DNA from 3 places in the Blastomonas sp. CCH1-A6 genome. Region 1 is predicted to be linked to each of the others. Evidence: riboswitches for the same ligand, from Rfam matches in the RefSeq annotation. Region 1 holds a riboswitch; each other region holds the start of a gene.
The links. Region 1 has a riboswitch for cobalamin ahead of AX735_RS18220 (TonB-dependent receptor plug domain-containing protein). Riboswitches for the same ligand answer to the same signal wherever they lie in the genome.
Positions count from the first base shown of each region.

Region 2: it holds a riboswitch for cobalamin, as region 1 does, so the genes downstream of both, cobW (cobalamin biosynthesis protein CobW) here and AX735_RS18220 (TonB-dependent receptor plug domain-containing protein) in region 1, are expected to answer to the same signal.
Region 3: it holds a riboswitch for cobalamin, as region 1 does, so the genes downstream of both, AX735_RS21360 (TonB-dependent receptor domain-containing protein) here and AX735_RS18220 (TonB-dependent receptor plug domain-containing protein) in region 1, are expected to answer to the same signal.

Region 1 covers NZ_LSIS01000398.1:4,621-10,540, reverse strand. The annotation lists gene kdpA (potassium-transporting ATPase subunit KdpA) at 1-524, opposite strand, end outside; gene kdpB (potassium-transporting ATPase subunit KdpB) at 543-2,558, opposite strand; gene kdpF (K(+)-transporting ATPase subunit F) at 2,558-2,647, opposite strand; gene cobU (bifunctional adenosylcobinamide kinase/adenosylcobinamide-phosphate guanylyltransferase) at 3,013-3,519, opposite strand; cobalamin riboswitch at 3,561-3,766, shown strand; gene AX735_RS18220 (TonB-dependent receptor plug domain-containing protein) at 3,911-5,851, shown strand; gene AX735_RS18215 (threonine-phosphate decarboxylase) at 5,851-5,920, shown strand, end outside.
Region 2 covers NZ_LSIS01000058.1:20,112-26,031, forward strand. The annotation lists gene cobN (cobaltochelatase subunit CobN) at 1-1,688, opposite strand, end outside; gene cobW (cobalamin biosynthesis protein CobW) at 1,697-2,734, opposite strand; cobalamin riboswitch at 2,916-3,146, opposite strand; gene AX735_RS02410 (DUF6925 family protein) at 3,236-4,216, opposite strand; gene AX735_RS02415 (ABC transporter ATP-binding protein) at 4,213-4,995, opposite strand; gene AX735_RS02420 (FecCD family ABC transporter permease) at 4,992-5,920, opposite strand, start outside.
Region 3 covers NZ_LSIS01000479.1:3,513-9,432, reverse strand. The annotation lists gene AX735_RS21375 (hypothetical protein) at 1-136, shown strand, start outside; gene AX735_RS21370 (prepilin peptidase) at 140-949, opposite strand; gene AX735_RS21365 (thiolase family protein) at 1,057-2,253, shown strand; cobalamin riboswitch at 2,330-2,518, shown strand; gene AX735_RS21360 (TonB-dependent receptor domain-containing protein) at 2,670-4,562, shown strand; gene AX735_RS21355 (ABC transporter substrate-binding protein) at 4,670-5,662, shown strand; gene AX735_RS21350 (FecCD family ABC transporter permease) at 5,662-5,920, shown strand, end outside.

The DNA.
Region 1 (5,920 bases):
AGCGCGATCGGCAGCAGCACGCAGAACGCGGCGCGTTGCAGGTCGATGAAGAAATTGCCCATGGTTGGGCGGCCCGCGATACCCCGCGCCAGCGCGGCGAGCGCGGCGATGCCGGTCGCGGCTGACACGAACTGGAGCCACATCAGCCCGGCCAGCTGCGCCAGATAGCTCCAGGTGCTCTCGCCCGAATAATGCTGGAGGTTGGTATTGGTCACGAACGAGGCCGTGGTGTTGAAGATGAGGTGGATCGAGGCGGGTCCCTGGCCGTCCGGGTTGAGCGGCAGCAGGTGCTGGAGCGAGAGCAGCGCGAACACGAACGCGAACATTACCGCGTTGAAGACCAGCAGCGCGACCGAATAGGCCTTCCAGTCCTGGTCCTGCGACGAACCGGCGATGCGGGCGAAAAGTCCATCGGCCTTGGCGTAGCGACCGGAGAAAAGCGCCGCCATGAACCGGCCCAGCGGCCAGGAGAGCAGCGCGGCACCGCCGATGATCAGCGTGACGGTAAGCAAGGATGCAAGCATGATGATAGGTCCTCTCGCTCAGGCCAGGCCGAGGCCGGCAACGGCGATGTCGATGAGCTTGATGCCGATGAACGGCGCGACCACGCCGCCCAGGCCATAGAGCCCCAGATTGCGCAGCAGCTGGCTGGCAGCGGGCATCGGTCGATAGGCCACCCCCTTCAGCGCCAATGGCACCAGCAGCGGAATGATGATCGCGTTGAAGATGATCGCGGACAGGATCGCGCTCGACGGCGTGGCCAGCCCCATCACGTTGAGCACGCCCAGCGAGGGATAGAGCACGACGAAGATCGCAGGCAGGATGGCGAAATATTTCGCGACGTCATTGGCGATCGAGAAGGTGGTCAGCGCGCCGCGCGTCATCAGCAGCTGCTTGCCGATGCCGATGATCTCGATGAGCTTGGTGGGATCGCTGTCCAGATCGACCATGTTGCCCGCCTCGCGCGCGGCCTGGGTGCCGGTGTTCATGGCGACGCCGACATCCGATTGCGCCAGCGCGGGCGCATCGTTGGTGCCGTCGCCGCACATCGCGACCAGCTTGCCGCCGGCCTGTTCCTTGCGGATCAGCGCCAGCTTGTCCTCCGGGGTCGCCTCGGCGAGGAAGTCGTCCACCCCGCTTTCGGCCGCGATCGAGGCGGCGGTGAGCGGATTGTCGCCGGTGATCATGACCGTGCGGATGCCCATGCGGCGGAGTTCGGCAAAGCGCTCGCGGATGCCCGCCTTGACGATGTCCTTGAGGTGGACGACGCCGAGCAGCCGGTTGCCATCGGCGACGGCCAGCGGCGTGCCGCCCGACCGGGCAATGCCCTCGGATGCCTGACGCAGCGCGGCGGCAGCGGTCGGATCGGCCTTGTCGCCCAGTCGCCGCAGCACGGCATCGACCGCACCCTTGATTAGCGCGCGTTCGCCGATCATCAGCCCGCTTACCCGGGTCTGCGAGGTGAAGGCGATGGGTTCTGCCCCTTCGGGCATCGCATCGCCGTCGCCCGCCAGCGCCACGATCGAACGGCCCTCAGGCGTCGTATCGGCCAAGCTCGAGAGGCGCGCAGCCGCGACCAGATCGCCAAGGGCCACGCCTGGCAGCGGCACGAATTCGCTCGCCTGCCGGTCGCCGATGGTGATCGTGCCCGTCTTGTCGAGCAGCAGCGTGCTGATATCGCCCGCCGCCTCGACCGCGCGGCCCGATTTGGCGAGCACGTTGAACCGGATCAGCCGGTCCATCCCTGCGATGCCGATCGCCGAGAGCAGTCCCGAGATGGTGGTGGGGATGAGCGCGACGAAGAGCGCAATCAGCACCGGCACGGCAATCTCGCCCCCGGCATAGGCGGCAAAGGCAGGAAGGGTGCCGACGGCGACCAGGAAGATCAGCGTTAGCCCGGTGAGCAGAACGGTCAGCGCGATCTCGTTGGGCGTCTTCTGGCGGCTGGCCCCCTCGACCAGCGCAATCATGCGGTCGAGAAACCCGCTGCCGGGTTCTGCCGTGACCTTTATGTCGATCTGATCGGCGATGACCATGGTGCCTGCGGTCACCGCAGACCGGTCGCCTCCCGCCTCGCGGATGACCGGCGCGCTCTCGCCGGTGATCGCCGCCTCGTTGACCGAGGCCACCCCGGCGATGACCTCGCCATCAGCGGGAATGAGCTGGCCCTGGATCACCCGCACCATATCGCCAGCATGGAGCTGGGTGGCCGGAATTTCCTCGACCTTGCCATCCTGACCGACGCGAAAGGCAACAAGCTGATCCTTGGTAGAGCGCAGCGACTGTGCCTGCGCCTTGCCGCGCCCTTCGGCCAGCGCCTCGGCAAAATTGCCGAACAGCACCGTCAGCCAAAGCCAGAAGACCAGCTGCCCCTCGAACAGCGGATCGCCGCTGCCGATGGCCAGATTGCGCACCATCACCACGGTGGCGACGGCAGCCACCACGGCAGTCGTGAACATCACGGGGTTGCGCACTAGCGTGCGCGGGTCGAGCTTGACGAAGGAATCGCGCAGGGCCGGCATGACCAGCTTGCGCTCGAACAGGGATGCGCGCTCCATCAGAAGCGCTCCGGGGTCATCAGGACGACGACGAGATAGACCAGCAGGCCGATGGCGACGACGCCGGCCAGCGCAAGATCGAAGGACATATGAGCTCCTTGTTTGGCGGAGCGTCAGGTGCGCCTCGGATGCGTGAAAATGCGCGGGGCAAAAGCCGCGAACGGCATGAAAAACGCATGAAAATCGCTTTGTTAACTCGGCACCGAGCGCGGGTTTCATGAGGATTTCATGTCGCAAGGCGTTGATCCACATGGATGTTTCACAAGGCCATGCGCCATCGGGCCGTCAGCAAGATGCTTCTTGCCCAGACGAGAATTGTCCCGCCGGACTCGTCGAGACTCATGCCCCGGGGCTGGCCAGAATGGCGGTCCCGGGGTGCCTTTTCGGCTCACCAGTGATCATGGCTTCGTCCACTCCGCCACAGCCTGTTGCTGAGGCTTCTGAGCTTCTATGCTCACCCTTTGAGCGGCACGACGAGTCCCGCAAACATGATCTCGGCGCGATCCGCGATGGCGGCGATGTCTTGATTGAGCCGTCCCGCCATGTCGCGAAACCGGCGCGCCAGCGCATTGTCCGGGACGATGCCCATCCCGACTTCATTGCTGACCAATATTATCGGCGATTTGGCCGCCAGAAGTGCATCCATCAGCTGCTTCGACACTGCGGGGAAATTCAGTTCGTTTAAAAGTATGTTGCTCGTCCAGAGCGTCAGGCAGTCGACAAGCAGCACGCGGCCTGGCGCGGCCTCGCGCGTGATCGCTTCTGGCAGGTCGATCGGGCATTCGACGGTGCGCCAGCGCGGTCCGCGATTCTGCCGGTGCCGCGCAATCCGGTCGGCCATCTCATCGTCAAAAGCCTGCGCCGTGGCCAGATAGACGAGCTTGCCCGACTGGCTCTCTGCCAGTGCCTGCGCCCGCGCGCTCTTGCCGGAGCGGGCACCGCCCAAGATGAATGTCAGCACCGCATCGACCCATTTCCCTTGCAAAGCGTTTTCACTCGCAATAATGCGGCTACGCGACAGGTTCCCAGAGATGGGATTAATAGGGAACGCGGAAGCAGGGATAAACCCCTGTAATCCGCGGCTGTCCCCGCAACTGTGACCGGATAGCGGTCGCCCTGATATGCCACTGGAGGCCTCGGCCTCCGGGAAGGCGGGGCGAATGCGATGACCCGGGAGCCAGGAGACCTGCCTGACGCAGTCGGTCCTTTGCGCGGACGGGGTGTTCAGCGTGATCGAGGTTCATCCTCGCGTGACGACATCGGTCGGGGTTCGCGCGCGGGTGACAAGCCAGCGACTGATCCGTCGTGCCATCGGCGCGTGTAACCCCTTGTTGTTTTGACAGGGGATAGCCATGCCTGATGCATTTTTGAAATACACCCTATCCACGCTTGCCGTCTGCGCCTGCGTGAGCACTCCCGCCTTCGCGCAGGACATTGCAGCGGGCGCCGGCGCGCGCGAGCCGGTCATCGTGGTGACCGCCAATCGCACGGCGCAATCGCTCGACAAGGTAGGCCAGTCGATCACCGTGCTCGACAGCGCGGAGATCGAGCGTCGGCAGACCCAGGCCGTTGCCGACATCCTACGCACCGTGCCGGGCGTCACCATCGTGCGCAACGGCGGCATCGGCACGTCGACATCGGTCTCGATCCGCGGTGCGGAAAGCGACCAGACCGTGGCTCTGGTCGATGGCATCAAGCTCAACGACCCCTCGTCGCCCGGCGGCGGCTTCAATTTCGGCAACCTGCTGGTCGGCAATATCGATCGGATCGAGGTATTGCGCGGCCCGTCCTCGGTGTTGTGGGGCAGCCAGGCGATCGGTGGCGTCGTCAACATGATCACGCGCCAGCCGACCGAGCAGCTCAGTGTCAACCTGCGTGGCGAATATGGCTATCGCGATACCGGCCAGCTGGTCGGCAATGTGTCGGGCAAGGCAGGGCCGCTATCGGCCAGTATCGGCGCGGGCTATTTCCGCACCGACGGTATTTCGGCCTTCAGCGAGGCGCGCGGCGGCACCGAGAAGGACGGTTACCGCAATTACGGCGCGAACGGCAATTTCAACCTGGCGCTGACCGACTGGCTGTCGGTCGATGCGCGCGGCTGGTATTCCGAAGGCCGGGTCAATATCGACGGCTTTCCGCCGCCCAGCTTTGCCTTTGGCGACGTGAACGAGGAATCGCGCACCCGCGAGTTCGTTGGCTATACCGGGATCAACGCGGCATTGTTCGACGGACGCTTCCGCAACCGGCTGGGCTATGCCTATACCGATACGCGGCGGCGCAGCATCGCGCTCGACGGCGTGCCGAGCGAGACCTTTGCCGGCCATGGCCGCAACGAGCGCATCGAATATCAGGGCATTTTCGACATTGCCGAGGGATGGCAGCTGACCGGCGGGCTCGAGCGCGAGACCTCGCGCTTTTCGAGCAGCAGCTTCGGCGCGGTGCCCTCGATCGGCCGCGCCAGGATCGACAGCGTCTACGCGCAGCTCGTCGCCAGCCCGGTCCGGAGCCTGACGCTGACCGGCGGCGTCAGGCATGACGATCACAACCGGTTCGGCGGCGCGACGACGCTGGGGGCCAGCGGCGTCTACGCGATTGCGGCGACCGGCACCACGCTGCGCGCCAGCTATGCCGAAGGGTTCAAGGCACCCTCGCTGTTCCAGCTGCAGAGCGATTTCGGTAACCGGCTGCTGAGTCCAGAGCGCTCGAAGGGGTGGGATGCCGGCATCACGCAGGATCTGGTCGAGGGACGGCTTCAGGCCAGCGCCACCTATTTCCGCCGCGATTCCGACGATCTGATCATCTTCATCTCGTGCCCGCTGCCGCGCACCGGCATCTGCGCCGGGCGTCCTTCGGGCACCTATGACAATGTGTCCAAGGCGCGCGCCGAAGGGGTCGAGATTGGCCTGATGATGCAGCCGGTCGATGCGCTGCGACTGCAGGCGAACTATACCTATACCGACGCCACCAACCGGTCGCCCGGCAATGTCAATTTCGGCCGCCAGCTCGTCCGGCGACCGCAGCACAGCGTCACCGCGCTGCTCGATTACCGCTGGAGCTTCGGGCTGGAGACCGGGATCACGCTGACCCATGTCGGTACGAGTTTCGACAATGCCAATAACAGCCGCAAGGTCGAAGGCTATGTGCTTGCGGACTTGCGCGCGGCGTTCCCGATCACCGACCGCATCGAGCTGTACGGGCGCATCGAGAACCTGTTCGACGAGCGCTACGAGACGGTGTTCCGCTATGGTACGCCGGGCCGCGCCGGCTATGTCGGCGTGCGGCTGAGCTACTGATGCAGGGCACGCCCCGCGCGCTGGTCGGCGAATTCGCCCGTCACGGCGGGCGGATCGATCTCGCGCGCG
Region 2 (5,920 bases), on a different contig from region 1:
ACCGGCATCGCTTGTGTCAGCGCTTCGGGCCAGCAAGCGTCAGACAGCGCTACAGCCTTCCCCGGCAGCCATTCCAGCGTACCATGCGCGCCAACATGGACCAGCGCATCCGTACCCTGCTGGCCCAGCCACAGGTAGAAGGCGACATAGGCGTGCCGCGGGCAGCGCGAGAGGTCGTGATAGTCTGCATCGCGACTGATAGGCTCGCCCCGCTCGGGCTGAAGCGCCACCAGCACCTGGCCGAGCGTGAGCGCCGGGAAGCGAAATGCCCCATCGACAGCCAGCGGATCGTCTTCCGGCTCTCCCCATGCCGAGGCAAGGTCCTGCCGCAGCGTCTCGGGCAGGGCGGACATGGCAGTGCGATAGGCATTCAAAGGCCAGACCAGATGCTCGGTCGCCAGCTGCCTGGCAAGATCGGTGGGGCGGCTGACCTTGTACCCGGCCTCTGCCAGATCGGCGACAATCGCATCGACTGAGGCCAGCGCGTCAAGACCCACGGCGTGCGCCATCTGGTAGGCCTTGCCGGGGTAGGTCGACAGGATCAGGGCGACGCGGCGTTCGCATGCCGGCTTGCGGGCCAGCCCGATCCAGCGCGCCACGCGGTCGGCGACCGCTGCGATCCGGTTGTCATCGCCGCGGTGCGAATAGGGAGCGAAGCCGAGTGCCGGATCGCGTTCGCCCGCTTCCTTGAAGCTCGACACGCCTGCAAAGATGCGCCCGTCAATCTCGGGGAGTACGACATGCATGGCAAGGTCAGCCGGCGAGAGGCCACGCGATGTGCGCGCCCATCCTGCGCGCGGTGCGGTGGCAAGCGCGATCTGGAAGACCGGAACGCCCCCCCCGTCGAGCGGCGTTCCGCCATCCTCGCCCCGCGCTGAAAAAGCCGTGGCATTGACGATGGCTGCAGGCGCCAGCGAACGCACCCAGCGATCCACCTGTGCCCTGACCTCAGGGGGCTTGAGCGAGGGGACGAAGATCGAGAGCGCGTCAAAGCCGCGTTGTTCAAGCGCGGAATGAAGCGCGGCGATCGGGTGCAGGTCGTGTGCGGCGAGGTACGCACGGTAGAAGACGATCAGGATCAGCGGCCGATCCGCATTGGGCCTGAAGCTGGCAGGATCGATGATCCCGCAGGAGGGGTGCCATCCGCCAGTTGCCGGCAAAGCCGTGCATTGCGTCACAGTGCTGACGCCAAGCCCTGCGGCGTGCGCGAGAGCGGCCAGGGCCGCGCGCGCCGCTGCCGCGCCGCCCTCGTCACACAACTGGCAAAGCTTGGCCAGCGTGGCGGCAGGAAGCGTGGAGACACTGTCGAGGTGCCAATCCGGCCGACCATCGGCAGGCAGGACAGCAAGCGCAATCCCGCGCGATCGGGCGAGGGTCTCGACCTGTTGAAGGCCGTAGCTCCAATAGGGCGTGCCGCCGATCAGCCGGATCAGCACGGCCTTTGCCCCGGCCAATGTCTTTTCGATATAGGTGTCGACCGACAAAGGGTGGATCAGCGCGGCAAGATTGGCGAGCCGCAACGAAGGAAATGCCGGATCCGCCGCTTGCGCCTGGCGCCAGCCTTCCGCGAACGCACCAAGATCGCTGTCCGAGAAGGACAGGACGACAAGATCCGCAGGCTCCTGCCCCAGATCCTGTGGGATGGCCGTTTCCTCCATCCCATGCGTTTCGCGAAAGATGACGTGCACGGCCTAGCTTAGCCTGCCAGCACCGCGCGAATGGCAGGCTCGTCGATATCGTCATGCTCGGCGATGGCGACCAGGGTGGTCTGGCGCCGCTCATCGGGGCGCCATGGGCGGTCGTACTGGTGACGAACCCTCGACCCGACGGCCTGCACCAAGAGGCGCAAGGGCTTGCCAGTCACGGCAGCGTAGCCTTTTACCCGCAGGATGCGATGGTCGCGGGCGAGCGTTTCGATACGCGCCACCAAATCGGCGGGATCGGCAATCTCGCCGAGCGCGATGACGGTGCTGTCGAAATCGTCGTGCTCGTGATCATCCTCATTGTCGTGATGCGAGGGCCGGGCAGCGATATCGTCTTCGGCGGCAGCTCCAAGTCCAAGGATCACGCGAGGGTCGACAATCCCTTCGGCTATCTCGATCACAGGCACGGGGCGGGGTGCTTCGGCCGCAATGGCTGCCCTTGCGGCAGCGACTCCGTCAGGTCCGGCCAGATCAACCTTGGTCAGCAAAACGAGATCGGCGCAGGCAAGCTGGTCCTCGAAGACTTCGGACAGCGGGGTTTCGTGGTCGATCCCCGGGTCTGCGGCGCGCTGGGCCTCCAGCGCTGCAAGATCGGGGGCAAACCGTCCGGCAGCAACCGCTTCGGCATCGGCCAGCGCAAGGACGCCATCCACCGTGATGCGACTGCGGATTGCCGGCCAGTCGAAGGCCTTGAGCAAGGGCTTGGGCAGGGCCAGCCCTGATGTCTCGATCAGGATATGGTCAGGGCGCGGATCAAGCGCGAGCAGGCGCTCTACGGTGGGAATGAAATCGTCCGCCACGGTGCAGCAGATGCAGCCGTTGGCCAGTTCGACGATGTTTTCCGCCGGGCAATCGGGAATGGCGCAGGATTGTAGGATGTCCCCATCCACCCCCAGAGTACCGAATTCATTGACGACCACAGCCAATCGGCGTCCGCCAGCGTTGCGGATCAGGTGGCTGATCAGCGTGGTCTTACCGGCACCCAGAAAGCCGGTGATGATCGTGACGGGTACCTTTGACAGGTCCGACATGGCAGTTCCTCCGCGCGCCAGAGCGACACCGGGCAGGGCTTGCCGGACAGGTCCGGTCGGCGCGCGACAACGGGCTGGCGCGACAGACGCCCGAAACCACGCGGCCGTGCAGCCCCAGCCGCACAGCTTCGTCGCTCAGACGGAAGAGTACCGTGCCTTGGCCATCCCCTGGACCCGGGCAAGAGCGACCAGAGCGCCGGCAGGTCTCCTGGCTCGCGGGTCACAGCTTGATGCACGCCTTCCCAGATGCGCGTTCATGCGCGGTCCAGTGGCTTTTCCTGCACGCGCAGGAAAAATGTGCATCGCGCTATCCGCTTACAGTTGCAGGGACAGCCGCGGATTTGGGAGCTACGCTCCCGCACCGCATTCCCGATTAAGCCCCGTTGGGGGCACCGGCGCGATCATCGATGGCACGGGCAAACCCGCATCATCATTGAATATCTCTAGACCCAAACTTCGATCATGCCAATCAAAGTTCGCGCTGAAATTGCAGGCGCAACCTCACTGTTCCGTTTCATCGGTTTCAACGGGAGCGCGGTCGAACCAGACGCGCCAGGGACCCACGTGCTCGTGACCGGCAGCGGCAAGACGGCGCAGGACGATGCGGGCTTTCGTTCGGCCCCGCCGTGTGTCGGGCCAATCAAAGAATTCAGGGTTTGCGCCTTCAGCCACAGCGGTGCGGATATGTGCGTCCACGGCACGATCCTGATCAAGGCCAAAGCGTTCAAGCATAGGTGAAAAGGCGGTGTCCGTATCGGGCACGAAATCGTGCCGTTCACCCAGTGCGTTCCGCCAAGGTGAGCGAGGGTGAATGTTCAGGATCGACTGATAGCCATCCGGAATGGGGACGTTGGCGCCATGTGGCCGACCCTTCCCGATAAGCTTGGCAAGCAGATGGGTGTGCGGGCCTTCCGGCGATTTCCCATCCGGAGGCGGAATCGGTTGGAAGACTTCGATCCGTCCGGCAGGCGAGAGCATGACCCGGTGGGGCTGCGCACGCAGAACCTCGGCCATGACTGTTGGCGAAGACAGCAGGTCCTGACCTTCAAGAGCCTCGAGAGCCCCGATCAGCGCTTCGTCGTCAGTGCGGGCGCACATCCTTATGGTGCCGTTACAAACGCCCATGTCGAACAGGCGGCTCGACTGGTCTTCCCTGCGAATGGCGTCGGTATCGGCGCCCAAAGATACGACAGCCCGATCGACCGAACCAGTCAGAGGCGCGCAGAGCGCCATTGCATGACCCCAGCTTTCGCCATCAGAGGACAGGCTATCCCAGGCAAGGCATTCAAAGCTATCCGAATGCCTGATCCGCAAGGCACCGCGAGCGGTCACGATTTCGATATTGTCGCGGTCGTTTTGAACCGTGGCCGGCTCATCCTCGTCGCGAATGAATTCGCCGATCGCACCGAATGTGCCGATGCTCCAGCCATGGCCAGGGTCGCACGCGAGACGTGCCAGTTCGTCAAAGGAAATCTGGTTCATGATGATACCCCGGACTTGAGAAAGCGGACGGAAATGCCGTCCCCGTCACGAGATAACCGGACCGGAACGTCATAGAGCGAGGTGAGTAGGCTTTCGGTGACGACTTCGTGCGTCGGACCGTGTGCAAGCAATCGCCCATCGCGGATTGCGAGGATCGAGTCCGCGAAGGCCAAGGCCAGATCAAGATCGTGGATCGCCATGACAACCGTGCACCCGGCCGTGGTCCGGGCCTTGAGACGCTGGACGGCATCGATGGCATGGCGTGGATCCAGACCCGCGGTTGGTTCATCAACGATCAGAAGCGCTGGATCGCCGACAATCGCGCGGGCCAGCATTGCCCGCGCCAGTTCGCCACCCGACAATTGCGTGGCTGGCCGATCCCGCAAACCCAGCAGATCGCAGGCGAGCAGTGCATCGTCGATGGCGGGAAGCAGAGCGGACGGTATGGTGCCGAATGCTGGCAGCGCCGGAGTCAGCCCGAGCGCAACCACGCGCTCTACGGTGATCGGCCAATCAACCCCCGCACGTTGCGGCAGATAGGCACGCAACTTGGCAAGTTCCCGGCGGCCAAGGCGGTGGAGGTCCTTGCCATCGAGTTCGACCGAACCTTGCACCGGGCGTTTGAGGCCCGATGTGATGTCCAGCAAGGTGCTCTTGCCGGCGCCATTGGGGCCGATCACAGCAGTCAGATGGCCCGATGGAACACGCGCCGATATCCCGTCAAGGACCAGACGCTGCCCCCGGCGCGCCGAAACACCATGAAAGTGCAGCGCGCTCATGCGGTGCGTCTCCGGACATGAAGGACCAGCCACAGGAAGAACGGTGCCCCGATCAGGCTGATGAACACCCCGAGATTTAGCGGCATGCCCCGGAATACCAATGTGCGCGACGCGATGTCGGCGAGGGTTACCAGAACGGCTCCAACCAGCATGGCCGGGATGAGCACCTTGCCTGGACGATGGGCGACCAGAGGCCGGACAAGGTGAGGCGCAATCAGGCCTACGAAACCGATCGTTCCGGATACGGCGGTTGCGCCTCCGACGCCAAGGGCCGTACCGATCAGCGCCAGCATGCGCGTTCGTGAAACCGCAATCCCCAGGCTTTCAGCCTGCGCTTCACCCAATGCAAGAGCATCCAGAGCTCGGCCCGTCAGCAGAAGCATCGTACCCCCGGCAAGGATAAAGGGTGTGGCAAGGCGGACATGATCCCAGCTTCGATCGGCAAGCGAACCCATCAGCCAGGTCATGATCTCGTAAGCGGCATAAGGATTGGGGGAGAGGTTGAGCGCCAGACTGACGCCTGCACTGGCTATGCTGCTGACTGCTGCCCCGGCCAGGATGAGCGATAGGGTACCGCCTCCCCGCGCAAGGATGAAGGCAATGCCTGTGGTGACGAATGCACCTGTCAGACCAAACAGCGGAGCGGCAAGGGTAAAACTGGCGGCAAAGCCGAAATAGATGGCGATGACCGCACCGAGCGAGGCACCTGCCGAAACGCCCAGCAGGCCGGGGTCAGCCAGCGGGTTTCGCAACAGCCCCTGCATGACGGCACCCGAGAGGCCAAGGATGCCACCGATGGCCATCGAAAGGACAACCCGTGGCAGGCGGATCTGGGTGACGATCTGGCCAGCCAGATCCGCATGATCGAAAGCCAGCGCCTGAAACGCTTCGCGTGGTGTCAACCAGACGGAGCCAGCCAGCACCG
Region 3 (5,920 bases), on a different contig from region 1:
CGCCATTGGCGCGTCTTCGGGGCTGGTGATCGGCCTCGGCTTCATGGCGCTGCTGGCCAGCTGTACGATCGCCGTGTCGCAGCCTGGCCAGACATTTCTGAGCGATAACCTACGCAGGGCGACTCGCCGCAGCTGATCCTCAGCCGCTCAGCCCGGCCAGAGCCACCGGCCAGGCGGCAAGCGCCATCAGCGTCCCCAGTGGGAAGCGGGTGGCGGCATCGAGATCATGGCCGCGGCGTTGCAGCACCAGCGCGACGGCAAGCCCGAGGCCGCTGGCGATCAGCAGCACGAGGGGCAGCGCCTGCCAGCCGAGCCACAGCCCGATCGCGCCGAGCAGCAGCGGATCACCGCCGCCGAGCCCTTCGCGCCCGCGCGTCAGCCGATAGAGCAGCGCGATCAGCCACAGTCCGCCGCAACCAGCGCCTGCGCCGATCAGGCGGCTGGTCCAGTCGGGCGGGATGTCCAGCGCAGCGCCCGCCAGCGCGCCCAATGCCAGCGCTGCGTTAAGCGGATGCGGCAGCCAGTAATGGCGCAGATCGAGCAGCGCGAGCGGGAGGAGCAGCCAGCCAAATGCCGCTATCGCCAGTCCCTCTGCGCCCGGATGCACCGCCAGCGATAGCGCTCCGATCAGCGCCGCGCTGAGCTCGATCGCGAAGCAATGCCATCCGATGGCCGTCCCGCATGCTGCACATCTCCCGCGCAGCAAAACATACGATATCAACGGTATAAGCTGCCAAGGCTTCAGCTGCGCGCCGCACGCATCGCATTGCGACCGCCCGGTCAGGATCGATCGCCCCGCAGGCCAGCGCACCACCAGCGCGCCGATAAAGCTGCCGAAGATTGCGCCAAGGATCGCCGCTGCAAGGGGCGCGATCACCGGATGGTCAAGCAGCGGCGCATACATAGCGAAATTGGCCCAATGCCGGGGATCGGCAGCGCCCTTGCGCATAGCGGCTCGCCCCGAGACAGGCCAAGCGCTTTGTACTCCAAGCCTCTTGCAATCGCGCTGGCCCTAGGGGAAGGCGCTTTCACCACATTCGAAAAGGGACTCATGCCATGACCGCATTTTCCGCCGCCGATCCCGTTGTCATCGTCTCCTATGCGCGCACGCCGATGGGCAGCTTCCAGGGTTCGCTCTCGGGCGCCAGCGCCACCGATCTCGGCGCGACCGCCGTCAAGGCGGCGGTCGAGCGGGCAGGGGTTTCGGGCGATGCAATCGAGCGCATCTATATGGGCTGCGTGCTGCCCGCCGGCCTCGGTCAGGCCCCGGCGCGCCAGGCCGCGCTCAAGGCCGGCCTGCCGCAGTCGGTCGAGGCGACCACGGTGAACAAGATGTGCGGCAGCGGCATGCAGGCGACGATCATGGGGGCAGAGGCGCTGGCCTCGGGCTCGGTCGATCTGCTGGTGGCGGGAGGCATGGAGAGCATGACCAACGCGCCCTATTTGCTCACCAAGCATCGCGGCGGCGCGCGGATCGGCCATGACCGGGTCATGGACCATATGTTCCTCGATGGCCTGGAAGACGCCTATGAGCCCGGCCGCGCAATGGGCAGCTTTGCCGAGGAAACCGCAGGCGAATATCAGTTCACCCGCCAGGACCAGGACGATTACGCGATCGCCTCGCTTACCCGCGCGCAGAAGGCGCAGAGCAGCGGCGGGTTTGACCGCGAGATCGTCCCCGTCGAGATCACCGGCCGCAAGGGCACCGAGACGATCGACAAGGACGAACAGCCGCTCAAGGGCGACGCGTCGAAGATCCCGAGCCTGAAACCGGCCTTCGCCAAGGACGGCACGATCACGGCGGCCAATGCCTCGTCGATCTCCGACGGTGCGGCTGCTCTGGTGCTGACCCGCCAGAGCGTCGCCGACAGGCTTGGCCTCAAGCCCGTCGCGCGGATCGTGTCGCACGCGGCACATGCCCACGCGCCGGCGCGCTTCACCACCGCGCCGGTCGATGCCAGCCGCAAGGCGCTGGAGAAGGCGGGCTGGAGCGTCGACGATGTCGATCTGTTCGAGGTCAACGAGGCGTTCGCCTGCGTGTCGATGATCGCAATGCGCGACCTCGGCATTCCGCACGACAAGATCAACGTGCATGGCGGCGCGACCGCGCTGGGCCATCCGATCGGCGCGAGCGGTGCGCGAATCATCGCAACGCTGGTTTCTGCCCTGCAGACGCATGGCGGCAAGCGCGGCCTGGCATCGCTCTGCATCGGTGGCGGCGAGGCGACGGCGGTTGCGGTCGAGCTGATCTGATCCCCTGAAGCCCGGCCTGTCAGTAGGGCAGGCCGGGGCTTTTGTAAGGCCGGATTGACAAGCCTGCCCAAATCCAGCAATTGCGCATCCAGATGGTTCCTCCCTTAGCCGGGAGGCGAAGAGGGAAGCCGGTGCAAATCCGGTGCTGTGCCCGCAACTGTCAGTCGGGAGCCGACGGCCAATATGTCACTGGGAGCGATCCCGGGAAGACGGCCCGAGGCGATGATCGACGAGCCAGGAGACCTGCCATCGCGTCGTTCATCCGGGGGCCGGGTCCAGCCTGTTCGGATGGGAAAGTTTTTTCCTTCGTAACGACATGCCACAGGCCATAGTCGCGTCCGGAAGCGATCCCGGCGGGCCTTGATGTCGTTCATCTGCCCTTCCGCTTCGGCGGCGGCTGGGGCTGAGGGAAAACCGTGTCCAAATTCATCCGCAGTTTCACCGTGTCCGCGCTTGCTCTGGCAGTGGCCACGCCGCTCCATGCGCAGTCCGCCAGCGACGACCAGGACGACGATATCGTCGTCTCCGCCAGTCGCATCGTCCAGAAGCGCAGCGAAACCGGCCAGTCGATCACCGTGGTCGACAAGGCAGAACTAGATCGTCGCCAGACCCAGGTGCTGAGCGACGTGCTGCAGACGCTGCCCGGCATCAGCGTTGCGCGCAACGGCGGCCCCGGCGGCACGACCAGCGTGTTCATCCGCGGCGGCGACAGCTCGCAGACGCTGGTGCTGGTCGATGGCGTGCGCATCAACGATCCGTCTTCGCCTTCGGGGGCGTTCGATTTCAGCTCGATCCTCACCGGCAATATCGGATCGGTCGAGGTGCTGCGCGGACCCAATTCGGTGATCTGGGGCAGCCAGGCGATCGGCGGCGTCATCAACATTACCACGATCGAACCGAGCGAGGGGCTGCAGGCCAGTGCGCGCGGCGAATATGGCTATCGTGACACCGGCCAGCTGGTCGCCAGCGTCTCGGGCAAGACCGGCATCGTTTCGGGCAGCCTTGGCGCAAGCTATTTCCGCACCGATGGCATTTCCGCCTGGGATGAGCGCCGTGGGGCGACCGAAAAGGACGGGTTCGAGAACCTGACCTTGAGCGGCAAGCTGCGCGTCGCCTTCAGCGATGCGATCAGCCTCGATCTGCGCGGCTTCTATACCGATGGTGAAACCGAATTCGACAACCCGCCTGCCGATACGCTGCCGGTGACCGACAACCGCCAGTTCGTGGGCTATGCGGGGCTTAATGTCGCGCTATTCGACGGCCGGTTGCGCAATCGCTTTGCCTATACCCGGACCGACATCAAGCGCATCACCACCGATCCCACCCCCGGATCGTTCAACCCCGCACGCGCCAAGGGCACGCTCGACCGGTTCGAATATCAGGGCGTTGCTGATGTTGCCGATGCGCTGACCCTGGTGTTCGGCGTGGAGCACGAACAGAGCGAGGCGAGCACCTTCTTCCCCTCGTTCAACACCGCGCCCGATGTCAGTGACGTGCACATGACGAGCTATTACGGCCAGGCCATCGTGCGTCCGGTGCAGGGGTTGACCGTCACCGGCGGCGTACGCGTCGACGACCAGCAGGTGTTCGGCAGCAAGACCAGCCTTGGCGGCAATATCGCCTATACGCCCAATGACGGCGAAACCGTGATCCGCGCGACCTATGCGGAGGGTTTCCGCGCGCCTGCGCTGAGCGAGCAACTCGCCGCGTTCGGCAATCCGAACCTGCGCCCCGAAACCGCGCGCAGCTATGACGCGGGAATCGAACAGTCGCTAATCGACGGCAAGCTGCGCGCGCAGGCGACCTGGTTCCGCCGCAACACGCAGGACCTGATCGTCTTCTCCTCCGCAACCTTCAGCCTGGAGAATATCGCGGCCGCGCGCGCACAGGGCGTGGAGCTTGGCCTGTGGATGCAGCCGGTGACCAATTTCACCGTGCAGGCACAGTACAGCCTGGTCGATACCGAGAACCGCTCGCGCGAAGCGGACTTTTCGGGCCGGGTCAATTTCGGAAACCGGCTCGCGCGGCGCGCCAAGGACAGCGCCTCGGTGCTGGTCGACTGGAAGTCGCCCTGGGGTCCGGCGCTGGGCGCGACCTTCCTGATGGTCGGTGACACGTTCGACGATGTCGCCAACACCATCCGGCTCGACAGCTATGTCCGCGTCGACCTGCGCGCGAGCTGGAGCATCTCGGACAATCTGGAAGTCTATGGCCGGGTCGAAAACCTGTTTGACGAGGCCTATCAGACCGCGTTCAACTATGGCGTGCCCGGACGTGCGGGCTATGCGGGGGTCAGGTTGAAGATGTGATGTCAAGGGTTGTCGCCCCTATCTCCGTTTGTCCCGAGCGTGTCGAGGGACCTTGCACAACTGAGGCACGCACGTCCCTCGACTTCGCTCGGGACAAACGGTGGGGGGTGAGCGCTTTGTTGCTCGCCATGTGCAGCATCCTCACCGCCTGCTCGCTGGGCAAGGCCGCCACACCCGCACCACTCGAACCCCCGGTTCGGGCGATGCGGGTCGTGAGCCTCGACTATTGCGCGGATCAATATGTTCTCAAGCTTCTCGGACGGGAGCGCATTCTCGCGCTCTCGCCCGATGCCACGCGCGACTTCTCGTACATGCGCGAGGCGGCGAGAGGCATGCCTAAGGTTGCCCCGCGCGCCGAGGACGTGCTGGTGCTCAAGCCCGATCTGGTGGTGCGCAGCTATGGTGGCGGCGCGGATGCGGGCGCGTTCTTCGCGCGCGCCGGGGTGCCGGTGCTGCAACTGGGCTATGCCGAGGATCTGGCAGGGGTACGGCGCGTGCTGGTCGAGACCGCAGGGCAGCTGGGCGAGCGGGCGCGGGGCGAGCGGATCGCACGCGAGATGGATGCGCGGGTGACAAGACTTTCGGAACGTGCCTACTCTCCGTTTGTCCCGAGCAATCAAAATGCCGCCCTTCCCGAGTTCCCGAGCGAAGTCGAGGGACGTATGCTCGACCCGTTGCGATCACGTCCCTCGACTTCGCTCGGGACAAACGGAAGGGGAAGCAACACTGGGTCTGGGTCGGGAATCGCCAGCAAGCCAACCCTGCTCTATGCCACCCCCGGCGGGGTCACCTCGGGCCCGGGATCGCTGATCCACGAACTCATCGAACTCGCCGGATACCGCAATTTCCAGACCGAGCCCGGCTGGCAGCCGCTGCCGCTCGAGCGGCTCGCCTATGAAAAGCCCGATCGCGTGGCGATGGCCTGGTTCGGGCGGCGCGATTACAATCCCGATCAGTGGAGCGCGGCGCGGCATCCGCTGATGCGCACGGCGAGCCAGCATCCGGTGATCGGCCTGGAGGGCGCATGGACCGCGTGCGGCGGCTGGTTCGTGCTCGATGCCGCCGAAGCGATGGCGCGGGCGCGCGGGGTGAAGCTCTGATGCAAGCGCGCTGGCTGATCCCCGGGCTGGTCGTCGGCATCGCGATCGCGCTGATCGCTGCCTGCCTGCTCGGTTCGGTGCCGCTGCCGCCGGGACGCATGGTTGCGGCGCTGCTGGGCATGGGCGAGGGCGGTGACAGCCTGGTCGTCTGGCAGGTGCGCCTGCCGCGCGCGCTCGCGGCTCTGGTCGCGGGCGGAGCGCTGGGCATCAGCGGTGCCGCCTTGCAGGGCCTGCTCCGCAATCCGCTGGCAGAGCCCG